2 regions of the Ornithinimicrobium humiphilum genome follow, and region 2 is predicted to be linked to the other one. Evidence: predicted binding sites of a transcription regulator. Region 2 holds the regulator's gene; the other holds the start of a gene.

Region 1 (7,483 bases), 130 kb from region 2:
GCCGGGCCCGAAGTCGTTGCCGTACATGACTGACAGTGTGCCATGTCGAGAAGCAAATGTGACAACCGAACCGTCGAACGCCGTTCTGCGTGTCATAAACCTGCAGGTCGGTCCGGGTCGGCTGCCGTAGCGGCAGGTGGAGCGTGGGAAAATGGCCGGACCATGGCCTCCCCCGAACATCCCTCGTCCCAGCCGCACGCCTCCGACGGGCCCGACCACGGCCACGCGCACGGGCACGCGCACGGCCTCGAGCACGGCGCCGGCGCCCCCGGCCCGCTGGCAGACGCGGCGGTGCGCACGGCGCGGCCGAACGACGCCCCGGCGGTCGGCCTGGTGCAGGCGTTCGTCTGGCGGCACGAGTACGCCCGGCTGCTCGATCCCGAGATCCTCGACGCCCTGACCGGCCCGCGCTTCGCCGCCGGCTGGAAGGAGTCGCTGGAGCACCCGCCCACACGCCGGCACCGCCTCCTCGTGGCCACCGCCGGCCCGCAGGTCGTGGGCTACCTGGCCATCGGTCCGGCCGGCGACGAGCCCGGGCTGGACCACGGCACCACCGGCATGATCTACGAGGGCGGTGTGCACCCCGAGGCCCGCGCGGCCGGGCACGGCTCGCGCCTGCTCAACGCCGGCATCGACACGCTGCGCGCGGCCTTCGACGAGCTCACCGGTGTGGCGACGTGGGTGCTCGCCGATGCGGAGGGCACGCGCGCCTTCCTGCAGGCGGCGGGCTTCGCGCCCGACGGCGCCTGGCGGGACCGCGTCGTCTCCGACGACGGTCGCACCGCCCGGGAGGTGCGCCTGGTGACCCAGCCGTGAGCCCGGCTGCGGGCATGGAGGCCGGGGCTGCGCAGGCCCCGGTCTGGTGGCGCACCCCCGCGGCACGCGAGGGTATGGCGGTCGGCCTGGTCGGCCTCTACGGCGTCAGCGCCGGGGCGCTGGGCGTGGCCGCCGGGCTGTCGGTCTGGCAGACGATCGTCACCTCGCTCTTCATCTTCAGCGGTGGCTCGCAGTTCGCGCTCTACGGCGTCATCGGCGCGGGTGGCGGTCCGCTGGCGGCCGTGGCGACCTCCACGCTGCTCGGCCTGCGCAACGGGTTCTACGGCCTGGAGCTGTCGCGGCGCCTGCGCCCCGGGCCGCGGCTGCTGCCGATCAACGCGCACCTGACCATCGACGAGTCCACCGCTGTCGCGCTGGCCCAGCCGACCCAGCGCGACTCCCGGATCGGCTTCTGGACCACGGGGATCGGGCTCTTCGTGGTCTGGCAGTCGACCACGGTCGTCGGCGCGCTGGCGGGCGAGGCGATGGGCGACCCGCGTGACTACGGCCTGGACGCGGCCGCCGCCGCGGCCTTCGTCGCCCTCGTCTGGCCCCGGCTGTTCGCCCGCGGCGCGAAGGGCCGCACCGGGCCGATCGCCACGGCAGCACTGGCCATGGTCCTCACGCTCGTGTCCGCGCCCTTCGTCCCCACCGGCGTCGAGGTGCTGATCGGCGCCTCCGCAGCCGTCCTCATCGGGCTGCGCGACCTCGGTCGCGACACCGGCGACGGCACCGACGACGCGTCCGCCACGCGGCCCGTCCTCCGGGACGCGGCACGGCATACCCACGACCACACGGGCGACGCGGACCACCACTCCACGGCGCACCACGGTGACGACGACCGGGCAGCCCGCGACGGAGGGCCGACGGCATGACGCTGTGGATCGCGGTTCTGGCCGCGGGGCTCCTCGCCTACCTCATCAAGCTCGGCGGCTACCTCGTGCCCGAGCGCGTGCTCGAGGTGCCGTGGATCGAGCGGGTCGTGCCGCTGCTCACCGTGGCGCTGCTGTCGTCGCTGGTGATCACGCAGGGGTTCCTCTCCGACGGGATCCCCACGCTCGACGCGCGTGCGGTCGGGATCGTGGTGGCGGTCGTGGCGCTGCTGCTGCGGGCGCCGTTCCTCGTGGTCGTCGCCTCTGCCGCCGTGGCCGCCGCACTGGTCCGGGCGCTCGTCGGCTGAGCAGCGCGCACCCGGGCGTTCGTCGGCCGAGCAGCGCGCGTCCGGCAGACTGCTGACCATGCCGTCCGCCGCCGCCCTCCCCCGCGCTCGCGACCGGGTGGTGGGTGTCGATCTGGCCCGCATGCTCGCGCTGCTCGGCATGTTCGCGGCGCACCTGGTGCCGGCCTCGCCCGACGGGGAGACGGTCGAGCCGCTCTTCCAGGTGGTGGCCGGTCGCTCGTCGGCCCTCTTCGCGGTGCTCGCCGGCGTGGGCATCGCGCTGGTGACCAGGGACGCCTCGACCGATCCGCGCACCGCACGGGCCCGGCTCGCGGTCCGGGCCGGCGTCATCGCGGTGCTGGGGCTGGTGCTCGGGTCCTTCGACTCGGGTGTGGCGGTGATCCTCACCTGCTACGGCGTGCTCTTCCTCTGCGCCCTCCCCGTGCTGACCTGGCGTGCGAGTTCGCTCGCCGTGCTCGCCGCCGGGTGGGCGCTGGTGTCCCCGGTGGTCAGTCTGCTGCTTCGGCGCGAGATCGTGGCTCCGCCCAAGATCGTGCCCAACCTCCTCTCGCTCGCCGAGCCCGGGACGCTCGTCACCGAGCTGCTCCTCACCGGCTACTACCCCGTGCTGACCTGGGCGACCTACCTCTTCGCAGGTATGGCGGTGGGGCGGCTCGACCTGCGGCGTCGGCTGGTGGGCCCCGGGCTCGTGGTGGTCGGCGCCCTGCTGGCGTTGCTGGCGCTGGTGGTCTCGAACCTGGTCACCTCGTCGGCGTCGGTGCGCGCCGTCCTGCTCCAGCACCCACGCCGCCCTGTGGACGGCTGGGACGAGCTCGTGGTGCAGATGCAGTCGGGATTCTTCGGCATCCACCCGACCGGGACGGCATGGTGGCTGGGCGTCTGGGCACCCCACAGCGGCAGCGTCGTGGACCTGGTGCACACGACCGGCACGGCGCTGCTCGTGCTCGGCCTGGCGCTCTGGCTCGTGGGGTCGACGCCGTCGGTGCCGTGGCGGGTGATCGCGGGCGCCGGGTCCATGACGCTCACGCTCTACTCCACGCACGTGCTCGTCCTCGCCACCGCGCTCGGGGTGCACGGCACCATGCCCTTCGTGATCCACTCGCTCTTCGCCCTGGTGGTCGGGGCGATGTTCGCCGCGGTGCCGGTCAAGGGGCCGCTCGAGCAGCTGGTGAGCTACGCGACCAGGTTGGTCCCCGCAGTGGGTAGCGCTCGCACCCGGCGTTGATGCTCCTCGGCCGCGGCCGGAAACCGCTCACGCCGGGCGTCGGGGCGCCACACCACCGCTGGGCCCCGGCCAGGCGTCGGGGCGCCGCACCACCGCCGGGCTCCGGCCAGGCCGGCGGCGGGCCGCGAGGCTCCCTGGTGCATGCCGGACATGCCTGATCGCCCGGCCGCCTCGGGCCGGGCTCGGGGCGGGGTCATCTCAGGTGCCACCGAACACCGAGGTCGGTCACGGTCGCCGTCAGGTTGCGGTCGTGCACGAAGGTGTGGTGCCTCGGGCACAGCAGGGCGTAGTTCGACAGGTCTGATCGGCCACCCATCGCCCAGGGGATGACGTGGTGGGCGTCGCACCAGGTCGCGGGCACGGTGCACCCCGGGATGGTGCACCCCCGGTCACGCGCCGCGAGCCGGACCCGTTGGGCTGGGGTGACGAGACGCTTGCGGCGGCCCTGGTCGAGGATCTCGCTTGGTCCGCCGAGGACGACGGGGATGATGTCGGCCTCACAGGCCAGCTTGCGGATCGCCTCGGCCCGCAGCGGGGTGCCCTGGAGGGTGGCGCCGACACCGGGCAGGTGGCCACCGGTCTCGGACAGCTGACGCTTGAGCGTCTCGAAGTCCAACGTCACCATCAGCATCGCCTTCGGCGTGGTCGGCTGCCCCTCGGTCCCGGCGACACCACGGCGCATCACGGTCAGGAACGCGTCGTACCTGCGCTGGGTCGCGGTCCGCAGGTCGAACTCACCGGTGGCGTCCTGCTCCTCCTGCGACGCCGGCGCCGCCAGCGGGGAGTCGATGATCGCCTTCGCAGCTTCGTAGTCGGCGTCGTCACCGAAGGTGATGATCCACCGCTTCACCGACCCGTCCGCCAGGCTCGACTCGTAGATGCCCCGCATCGCGTGCTTCTTGCGGGCCTTCGCCTCGTGGTCCCGCTCGTCCACGCACTGCGCGACGAGCCGGTCCACGATCCTGCCGATGTCCTTGTCGTCGAACACCGGGTCGGACCCGGCCTTGGCCAGCAGCTCCACGGCGGCGGCGTACTCCTCCGGTGGCAGGCCCGGCCGGACCCGCTGCAACGCCCGGTGCAGCCTCGCCGCCCGCGCCAAGCTCATGTCACCGGACTTGACGCGTTCGATCAACGGCGCGTGCACCGGCTCACGACCCGCCTGCGCCAACCGCGCCAGGTCCATCAACGCCCGCCGCTCCAGGTCCGGACACCGCAGCGCCAGCCAGTCCACCACCGAGAACCCCCCGGCAAGGTGCAACCCCCGGTCCACCGCCTCCGTGGCCATCACCAACCGCGACCGCTCCAGGTCGGACACCGCCCGGGAGATCCACCCCAACGACTCGACCACCAGGTCGTCCTGCACCAGCTCCGGCCGGCTCACGTCCGCGGGAAGCTCGGCCAGCAGCCAGGACTGACCGGCCGCCGACTCCGTCCCCCTCGGCGGCCGCACCGTCCCCAGCGGTTGCTGCATACCTCGATCATATGTTCTACAGCCGACCGCGTGCGGCACCGTGCCCAGGCTGTGGACAACGGCGAACCGACGGCAACCCATGTTCACATCGCGTTCACCCAACCGAACGCCAGACCCGTGACCAGCGCATTCTTGGCGCACTCACCCACGAGCACAATGGCCTTTGTCGTCGCGCTCGTGTACGGTAGGTGAACACCAGATGAACGACCGCGCCGATCGAGGCCGACGGCGCGGTTCGACGCTTTCCAGGGAGGTGCACGTCATGACCGAGATGATCCGCGAGATCCGCAGCACGCGGCGTCCGGCGCCGCTGACGTGGGTCCCCGTGCAGGGCGCCGACGGCCGCGTGCGCATGGAGATGCGCTGGCAGGTCGGCTCCCCCGCCCGGACGACGCCGCAGTCCGTGGCGCCCGGCAAGATCGCCTGACCCCACGGCAGAGTCTCGCCCTAGCGCGACGAGCTTCGCCGACGACGCACAAGGGCGGGCCCGGAGAACCGGGCCCGCCCTTGCGGCGTCAGGAGTGACGATCAGGCGTCAGCGGACTCCTCCGAGCCACCCTCGCCGGCCTCGCCGTTGGCGCCGCGACCGCGGCCACCACGACGGCGGCGCTGGCGACGGGGACGGTCGCCGTCCTCGCCGTTCTCGTCCTCGGACGAGTCGTCGGCGACCGGAGCGGCGGCGTCCACACCGGGGAGCTCGGCGTCGACGTCGGCAGCGGGATCCTCGGCCGGGGCCTCGGACGCAGCCTCGTCGGAGCCACCCTCGACGACGGCGGCCAGCGAGAGCTTGCCGCGCGGGTCGATCTCCTTGAGCTCCACCTGGACCTTCTGGCCCACCGAGAGCACGTCCTCGACAGCGTCGATGCGCTTGCCGCCGACGAGCTTGCGGATCTCGGAGATGTGCAGCAGACCGTCCTTGCCCGGGAGCAGCGAGATGAACGCGCCGAAGGTCGTGGTCTTGACCACGGTGCCCAGGAAGCGCTCGCCGATCTCCGGCATCTGCGGGTTCGCGATCGCGTTGACCGCGGCCCGGGCGGCCTCGGCCGAGGGGCCGTCGGTCGCGCCAATGTAGACGGTGCCGTCGTCCTCGATCGAGATGTCGGCGCCGGTGTCCTCTTGGATCTGGTTGATCATCTTGCCCTTCGGGCCGATGACCTCGCCGATCTTGTCGACCGGGACCTTCACCGTGATGACGCGCGGAGCGTAGGGGCTCATCTCGTCGGGGGCGTCGATGGCCTCGGTCATGACGTCCAGGATGTGCTGGCGGGCCTCGTGGGCCTGGCCCAGCGCACCGGCGAGGACCTCGGCCGGGATACCGTCCAGCTTGGTGTCCAGCTGGATCGCCGTGACGAACTCACGGGTGCCGGCGACCTTGAAGTCCATGTCGCCGAAGGCGTCCTCGGCGCCGAGGATGTCGGTGAGCGCGGCGTAGCGCATCTCGCCGTCGACCTCAGCGGAGACCAGGCCCATCGCGATGCCCGCGACCGGGGCGCGCAGCGGCACACCGGCGTTGAGCAGCGACATGGTCGAGGCGCAGACGGAGCCCATCGAGGTCGACCCGTTGGAGCCGAGGGCCTCGGACACCTGGCGGATCGCGTAGGGGAACTCCTCGCGCGACGGCAGGACCGGCATGAGCGCACGCTCGGCGAGCGCACCGTGGCCGATCTCGCGACGCTTCGGGGAGCCCACGCGACCGGTCTCACCGGTGCTGTAGGGCGGGAAGTTGTAGTTGTGCATGTAGCGCTTGCGGGTCACCGGGGAGAGGGTGTCCAGCTGCTGCTCCATGCGCAGCATGTTCAGCGTGGTGATGCCCAGGATCTGGGTCTCGCCGCGCTCGAAGATGGCCGAGCCGTGCGCGCGCGGGATGACCTCGACCTCGGCGCTCAGCGCGCGGATGTCCTTGAGGCCACGGCCGTCGATACGCACGCCGTCGCGCAGGATGCGCTCGCGGATGAGCTTCTTCTGCACCGAGCGGAAGGCGGCGTCGAGCTCCTTGTCGCGACCGGCGAAGGGCGCGTCCGCGGACACGTCGCTGTCGCCGGCGGCGTCCCAGGCCAGGCCCAGGAGCTTGGCCTTCATCGCGACCTTGATCTCGTCGATGCGGCTCTCGCGCTCCTGCTTGCCGGCGATCTGCAGGGCCTCGGCGAGGTCGGCGGAGGTGGCCTCCTCGACGGCGGCGTAGGCGTCGTCCTCGTAGTCGAGGAAGCGCGGGAACTCCTGCACCTCCTTGGCGGCCTCGGTGGCCAGGCGCGCCTGCGCCTCGCAGAGGACCTTGATGAACTTCTTGGACTCCTCGAGGCCCTGGGCCACGATGTCCTCGGTCGGGGCCTGCTTGCCCTCGTTCTTGACGAGGTTCCAGGTGGCCTCGGTGGACTCCGCCTCGACCATCATGATCGCGACGTCGTCACCGACGACGCGACCGGCGACGACCATGTCGAAGGTGGAGCGCTCGCTGTCCGAGAAGTTCGGGAAGGCCACCCACTGGCCGTCGATGAGCGACACGCGGGTCGCACCGATCGGGCCGCTGAACGGCAGACCGGAGATCTGCGTCGAGGCGGAGGCAGCGTTGATCGCCAGCACGTCGTACTGGTGGTCGGGGTTGAGCGACAGGACCGTGATGACGACCTGGACCTCGTTGCGCAGACCCTTGGCGAAGGTCGGGCGCAGCGGGCGGTCGATCAGGCGGCAGGTCAGGATCGCGTCCGTGGAGGGGCGACCCTCACGACGGAAGAAGCTGCCGGGGATCTTGCCCGCGGCATACATGCGCTCCTCGACGTCCACCGTCAGCGGG
Region 2 (7,483 bases):
TCCGCTCCCCCGCACCCCGGAACCCTCTGGAGGACCCGTTGCACCTCGACGCGAGCCCGTGGCACCGCCCGCCCCAGCCCGTTGACCCGCTGGACCGCACCCGCTTCCCCGTCGACCCGTGGCGGTTCGTGGAGCGGGCCTACGACGTCTCCGACCTCGGACTGACCGAGACGCTGTTCTCGGTGTCCAACGGCTACCTCGGCCTGCGTGGCAACGTCGAGGAGGGCCGGGACACCCACACCCACGGCACCTTCGTCAACGGCTTCCACGAGACGTGGCCGATCCGGCACGCCGAGGAGGCCTACGGCCTGGCGCGCGTCGGTCAGACGATCGTCAACGTCCCCGACCCCAAGACCATCAAGCTCTACGTCGACGACGAGCCGCTGCTGCTGTCCACGGCCGACATCGAGACCTACGAGCGCGCGCTGGACATGCGCCAGGGCATGCTGCGGCGCGACCTCGTCTGGCGCACGAGCTCGGGCAAGCGCGTGCGCATCTCCAGCACCCGCCTCACGAGCGTGGTCGAGCGGCACCTGGCCGTCATGACCCTCGAGGTCGAGATGCTCGACGGCGACGCCTCGCTGGTGATCTCCAGCGGCGTGCTCAACCGGCAGGACGGCTCGGACGAGTACCAGGTGAGCTCGGCGGCGATGGGCGAGGGCGCCGACCCGCGGCGGGCGGAGTCCTTCGAGCACCGGGTGCTGCAGCCCAGGCTGCACGAGCTCCGCGACGACCGGCTGCTGCTGGGCTACCGGTGCGCCAACTCCGGCATGACGATCGCGACCCTGGTGCACCACCAGATCGAGACCGAGGACCCGTGGACCGAGCGGATCACGATCGACGAGGACCAGGGCAAGCACGTCTACGAGGTCGCCGCGACGCGCGGCAACGTCCTGCGCGTGGAGAAGCTCGTCGCGGTCCACACCTCCCGCGGGGTGCCCCCGAGCGAGCTCGCCGACCGGTGCGAGCGCACCCTCGACCGCGCGGTCAGCGCCGGTGTGGACCAGCTGCAGCAGGAGCACGCCGACCTCTGGAGGCGCTTCTGGACCGAGTCCGACGTCGAGGTCGAGGGCCATCCGGAGGTGCAGCAGGCGATCCGGTGGAACCTCTTCCAGCTGGGCCAGGCCACCATCCGGGCGGGCAGCCACGGCATACCTGCCAAGGGATTGACCGGCAGCGGCTACGGCGGTCACTACTTCTGGGACACCGAGTGCTACGTCGTGCCCTTCCTCACCTACACGCACCCGCAGGCGGCCCGCAACGCGCTGCGCTTCCGGCACGGGATGCTCGACGACGCGCGCCGCCGGGCGGCCGAGATGTCGCAGTTCGGCGCGCTCTACCCGTGGCGGACGATCAACGGGCAGGAGGCCTCGGCCTACTTCCAGGCCGGCACGGCGCAGTACCACATCAACGCCGACATCGCCTACGCCCTCATGAAGTACGTGCGGGCGACCGGCGACCGGCAGTTCCTCCTCAACCAGGGCGTCGACATCCTCGTGGAGACCGCGCGGATGTGGGCCGACCTGGGCTTCTGGCACGTCAACGGCGGCGGTGACCGGTCCTTCCACATCCACGGGGTGACCGGGCCGGACGAGTACAACACCGTCGTCAACGACAACTTCTTCACCAACGTCATGGCGCAGCACAACCTGCAGGCCGCGGTGCAGACGGTGCGCGAGCTGCAGGAGACCGACCCCGTCCAGATGCAGCGGGCGACCGTGCGGCTGGGCCTGGACCCGCGCGAGATCGCCGACTGGGAGCGGTGCGCCGCGCGGATGCACATCCCCTACGACGAGGACCTCGGCATCCACCCGCAGGACAGCCAGTTCCTGGACCGCGAGGTGTGGGACCTCAACGCCACGCCCGCCGACCGGCGGCCGCTGCTGCTGCACTACCACCCGCTCGTGATCTACCGCTACCAGGTGCTCAAGCAGGCCGACGTCGTGCTCGCGCTCTACCTGTGCGGCGACCACTTCACCCTCGAGGAGAAGCTCGCCGACTTCGACTACTACGACCCGATCACGACCGGTGACTCCTCGCTGTCGGCCGTCGTGCAGGCGATCGTCGCGGCGGAGGTGGGCCACCACGAGCTGGCGCTGCGCTACTTCTACGCCGGCCTCTTCGTCGACCTCGCCGACCGGCACGGCAACACCGTCGACGGCGTGCACATCGCCTCCACCGGAGGGGTATGGAGTGCCCTGGTGGGCGGCTTCGGCGGCATGCGCGACCACGACGGACGCCTCTCCTTCGACCCGCGTCTGCCCGAGAGCTGGCCGTCGCTGACCTGGCGGATGCGCTGGCAGCTGTCGCGCCTGCGGGTGCGTCTGGAGGCCGAGGCGATCATCTTCGTCGTCGAGGTCGGCGAGCCGGTGACGCTGTCGGTGCGTGGGCAGCAGGTCACGGTCGGCGCGGACGAGGTCCGGGTGCCCCTGGCCGGCCAGGGTCCCCGCCGCATCCACGAGCCGCAGCTGCAGCTCATCGGCGGGACGCCGACGTCCGAGGGTCCGCGGACCTCCGACGCGGTGCCCGGCGGGGCCGTGCCCCACAGCTGGTCGCACGAGCTGGACGACCCGACCAGCCCGATCCCCGTCCGCGGGCCCGGCGCGGGGCCGGCCGGCCAGGTCGACCCGGTCACGTGAGGGGCGGCGCGCCGGGGCCGCAGGTGCCGTTGCGGGTTGGGGCTCCGGGCCGGCGTGTGGTCGGATAGGCCCATGACTGACCCCACGTCGATGCCGTTCCAGGGCGAGGAGCCCGCCGACGGCGACTCGATCTACGAGGGCCGCCGTCCCGAGGCCGCCGCCACCGCCGAGACCCCCGGGGCCGCCGAGCCCGGGGCGGGAGCGGCCGTCCCCGGCGACCTCCTCCCCCCGGCGCAGACCGAGACCGACCTGCTCGCCGCCCGTGTCGAAGGCCCCGAGGACCAGCAGGGCATGACCGAGCTCTGGCGCGCCACCATGGCCCTGCCCCACTGGTGGTTCATCGCCGTCGGCGACGAGGGCACCGAGTCGCCCGCCGCCGCGGAGATCGACGGCCAGCTCATGCTGCTCACCTTCACCAACGCCGAGCGGGCCCGCCACTTCGCCGTGCAGAACGGCATGATCGGCGTCGACGAGGACCTGCGCGCGATCGCGCTGCCCCCGGCGGAGGTCGTGGCCTCCGGGGAGACCTACCGGGTCTCCGGCATCGGCGGGCTGATGTTCGACCCGCACCTGACGGGCTACTTCATCTCTTCCGAGCAGCTCCCGGTCGTCTGGGACGCGATCTCGTCGCAGACCGGCGACCAGGCGCCGCAGGGCTGAGACCGGCGGGGGCTCCCGTCGAGCCTCGCCGTCCCCGACGACAGCAGGAGACCCCGGCCACCGGCCGGGGTCTCCTGCTGTCGTCGTCGGAACCGGTCGGCCGGGGTGATCCCCGGCCCGCGCCCGGCCGGGTCAGCGCCCGTCGGGGATGACCAGCTCCTGGCCCACGGCGATGTCGGTGGTGCTCAGGCGGTTGGCCCGCTGGATGTCCACGATCGCCCGGTCGAGCGGACGGTCGGGCAGGTGCACGGCCGCGATCTGCGAGAGCGTCATGCCGGGCTCGACGACCACGGCGCTCGTGGCTCCGGCCGGGCTGAGCGAGCTCAGCAGCGAGGCCAGGGCGAGCAGCAGGACCAGCGCGGCGCCCGCGGTGGTCAGGGCCAGGCGACCGCGGCGCGTGATCCGCAGCGGGGCGGGGCGCGGTGCCCGCTCGCCCGCGGGGACGAGACGCAGGTGACCACCGGACCGGCGCGGAGCAGCACCCGACGGGGCGGGCAGGAAGTCGACAGCAGCGGTGCTCATGTGGGTCCTCCTCGGGATCCTCGGACGCGTGTGCGATAGCACGTCTGTGCTATGTCTAGCACGGATGTACGAGAAAGTCGACACGCCGGTCGAACAGGTGTTTGCCCGACGCGCTCCCGGCTCGTAGTGTGTGCTCATGTCAGGGACTTCATCACCGAGCACCGACACACCCGGTGGGACGGCCCGATGAAGACTTCTGACACCACCTCTGACCTGGCCTGACGGCCGGGACCTGGCAGCCAGAGAAGGCAGGGACGGACCATGGCGACCATCCACGAGATGCCGGACCGCGACGGCGGCGCCGAGCTCACCAACCGGCAGCGCCGCGTGCTCGCGGTGATCCGCGACTCGGTCGACGCGCGGGGCTACCCGCCGAGCCTGCGCGAGATCGGCGAGGCGGTGGGCCTGACCTCACCGAGCTCGGTCGCCCACCAGCTCAAGATGCTCGAGCGCAAGGGCTACCTGCGTCGCGACCCCAACCGTCCCCGGGCGATCGAGGTCGTCACGCCGGGCGGGACGGAGGGCTCGGGCTACCGCCGCTCCCCCGCGCCGGAGGAGGCCGGCACCCCCGAGGCCTACGACGAGACGGGCATCGGCGACGCCCGGCCGGAGGCGTCCTACGTCCCGGTCGTCGGCCGCATCGCCGCCGGCGGGCCGATCCTGGCCGAGGAGGCCGTCGAGGACGTCTTCCCGCTGCCGCGCCAGATCGTCGGTGACGGCGAGCTCTTCCTGCTCAAGGTGGTCGGCGACTCGATGGTCGACGCGGCGATCTGCGACGGCGACTGGGTCGTGGTCCGCCGCCAGCCCACCGCGGTCAACGGCGACATCGTCGCGGCGATGCTCGACAACGAGGCCACGGTCAAGACCTACAAGCGGCGCGACGACAAGGTCTGGCTGATGCCGCACAACCCGGCCTACGAGCCGATCGACGGCGACCACGCCGTCATCCTGGGCAAGGTCACCGCGGTCCTGCGCCGCGTCTGACCTGCGCGGAGGCGCACCGCACACGTCTGGCTGCCACCGGCAGGTGACGTCCTCCCGCTACCGCAACGCCGCCCCCACCTCGACCGGGGCGGCGTTGTGCTGTCCGGCGTCAGGCGGAGGGGGCCGGCCCGTCGTCGACCGCGTAGTACTCGAAGAGGTCCTGCTCCTCGTCCTCGGACAGGTGCCGGTCGCACGGGATGTCCGGCGCGTCCTTGATCATCGCGGTCGGGTAGGGCACCCGGATCTGGTCGTCGACGATCTCGGCGCTGGACAGCGGGACGAAGACCTTCCGTCCGCTGAACCGCCCGGTGCGGACGGTCACCCAGGCGGGCTCCCCCGTCTTGTTGTCGAGGTAGACCTGCCCCATGGCGCCCACCTTCTCACCGTCCTGGTCGACGACCTCTGCGTCGTACAGGGCGTTGAGCTGCTCCTGCGAGATCACGTGTCCTCCTGGCTCGATGGCCGCCGCGAGGACGGCCGTCTACGAGCACACCACATCGGTGGTCAGGACGCCAAGTCCGCACCCGGTGCGACGTCGGCGAGCAGGCGCGGGAGCACCTGGTCGAGCAGGCAGTCCAGCTGCACCACGGGCTCGCCGTCGCCCCGGGTCTCACCGCGGGTGACGACGGCGACGGGCTTGCCGTCGCGGGCGGCCCGCCGCACGAAGCGGTAGCCGCTCATGACCCGCAGGCTGGAGCCGAGGACCAGCAACGAGCGCGACCGCTCGAGCAGGTCGAAGGCCCGCTCGACCACCGGCTTGGGCACGGACCCGCCGAAGAAGACGACGTCGGGCTTGAGCGCGTCCCCGCCGCAGACCAGGCACCGCGGCGCCCGGAACGTGCGGACCAGCTCCTCGGGCAGGACGACGTCGCCGTCGGGCCGCACCTCGCCGGCGCCGGCCAGCCGGTCGAAGCCGGGGTTGGCGTCGGTCAGCCACGAGTGCACCTGCTCGCGGGTGGTCGGCTCCCCGCAGTCGAGGCAGACGACCCGGCCCAGGGAGCCGTGCAGCTCCAGCACGTCGGTGGCACCCGCGCGCTGGTGCAGGCCGTCGACGTTCTGGGTGATGACCCCCTCGACCAGCCCGGCCCGTTGCAGGCCGGCCACCGCGGCGTGCGCGGCGTTGGGGCGGGCGGCGGCGAAGCGCTCCCAGCCGCTGAACGCGCGGGCCCAGTAGCGCTGCCGCGCCTCGGAGGACCCGACGAACTCGCCGTGCTGCATGGGCCGCACCCGCCGCTGCCCGTCCGGGCCGCGGTAGTCGGGGATGCCCGACGCGGTCGACATGCCCGCACCGGTGAGGACGAGCACCCGGCTCTCGGCGACGAGGTCCCGCAGCACGGCATACCCCTCCTCGTCGAACGGCCCGGGCGGCGGGAGGGTGTGGGCGAGGTCGACCGGGCCGTCGAGCAGCGGCGGCGTGCTCCCGGCACCCGTCACGGGCTCGCCGAGGGCGCGCAGGTCGAGGGTCCGGTCCACCGTCCCATGGTGCCAGGAGGGACGGCGAAGGGCGCGACGTCGGGGGTCCGTCCCCGACGCCGCGCCCTGCCCGTGGGGAGGTCGCCTAGACGACGGCGACCGGGCATCCGGCGTACTCCACCACCGCGCAGGCGGTGGGTCCGCGGGCGACGACCAGCAGCTCCGAGCCGAGCGCGTGGTCGAGCAGGGCGGCGACCGGATGACGGTCGGTGGCGACCGCCACGACCCGCACCCGGGGGTATGCCGTCCGCCAGGGCGCGAGGCGCTCCTCCAGCTCGCGTTCGGCCCGGTCGGCGTGGTCGGACCAGACCTCGGCGATCGGGAGCTCGGTCCGGACCGCGTCGCCGGGGACGTGCCAGGGGGCGACGGCCACGACCGGGCGGTCGTCGCGGTCGGCCCGGGCCATCGCGGTGGCCAGCGCGCGCTCGACGTGGTCGCCCACGCCGTCGGTCACGTCGACCACGACCGGGGCGTCGGGCGCGACCACGCCCGGGTCCCACCCGCTGGGGACGATGACGGTCGGGGGGCCGTCGACGGTGGCGAGCCACCGGGCCGTCGACCCGAGCCGCAGGGTCCGGAAGCCGCCGGAGCCGCGGCGGCCCACCACGAGGGTGGCGCTGCCGGCCAGCTCGCCGTCGTCCTCGCCCGCCTCCATGACCTCGGCCGTGCGGACGAGGGCGGTGGCGGGGCCCTGGGCGGTCAGCACCTGGATGACCGGTCGGTCCCGGTCGACCCGGGCCACCTCCGAGGCGGCCCGCTCCAGGGTGGCCCGGCCGGCGGGTTCGTTGACGCCCCCGTCGTCGTGGACCAGCACCAGGGGCGCTCGGGACGACGCCGCCTCCGCGGCGGCCCAGGCCACCGCGGAGGCGTTGTTGGTCGATCCGTCCACGCCGACCAGTACCGGCCCGGGGGCCTGCACCGTGGCGCTCATCGCCGGTCAGCGCAGCCAGGACGGGGCGATCCGGGCCCACCAGGTGCCGAGCCCGAGGTAGTTGCGGGCCGCCGGGAGGGTGGCGATGACGATCATGACGATCGCGCCGGTGACGTGGTCGTCCAGGAACGGGTTGGTCGTGGTGGGCAGCGAGGCGAGGTACATGAAGGCGTACATCGCGGCTCCGCAGATGGCACCGACGCGGGCGCCCGCACCGAGGATCAGAGTGAGACCGATGCCCAGGAGGCCGGCCATGAAGAGGACGTCGACGACG

Evidence for each region. Region 2 encodes LexA, which represses DNA repair genes until DNA is damaged. Its sites were predicted from a motif close to TCGAACANNTGTTCGA; they were not measured.
Region 1: the regulator LexA is predicted to act here: its motif matches at 4,696-4,711, upstream of FB476_RS05230 (HNH endonuclease signature motif containing protein).

The regions. Positions count from the first base shown of each region.
Region 1 covers NZ_VFPU01000001.1:1,122,766-1,130,248, reverse strand. The annotation lists gene paaA (1,2-phenylacetyl-CoA epoxidase subunit PaaA) at 1-27, opposite strand, end outside; gene FB476_RS05250 (GNAT family N-acetyltransferase) at 163-816, shown strand; gene FB476_RS05245 (AzlC family ABC transporter permease) at 813-1,691, shown strand; gene FB476_RS05240 (AzlD domain-containing protein) at 1,688-1,996, shown strand; gene FB476_RS05235 (heparan-alpha-glucosaminide N-acetyltransferase domain-containing protein) at 2,055-3,221, shown strand; gene FB476_RS05230 (HNH endonuclease signature motif containing protein) at 3,415-4,692, opposite strand; gene FB476_RS16375 (hypothetical protein) at 4,955-5,119, shown strand; gene FB476_RS05225 (polyribonucleotide nucleotidyltransferase) at 5,221-7,483, opposite strand, start outside.
Region 2 covers NZ_VFPU01000001.1:1,250,636-1,258,118, reverse strand. The annotation lists gene FB476_RS05800 (glycoside hydrolase family 65 protein) at 39-2,639, shown strand; gene FB476_RS05795 (hypothetical protein) at 2,712-3,299, shown strand; gene FB476_RS05790 (LysM peptidoglycan-binding domain-containing protein) at 3,432-3,821, opposite strand; gene lexA (transcriptional repressor LexA) at 4,083-4,805, shown strand; gene FB476_RS05780 (PRC-barrel domain-containing protein) at 4,915-5,247, opposite strand; gene FB476_RS05775 (NAD-dependent protein deacetylase) at 5,310-6,278, opposite strand; gene FB476_RS05770 (universal stress protein) at 6,364-7,209, opposite strand; gene FB476_RS05765 (hypothetical protein) at 7,216-7,483, opposite strand, start outside.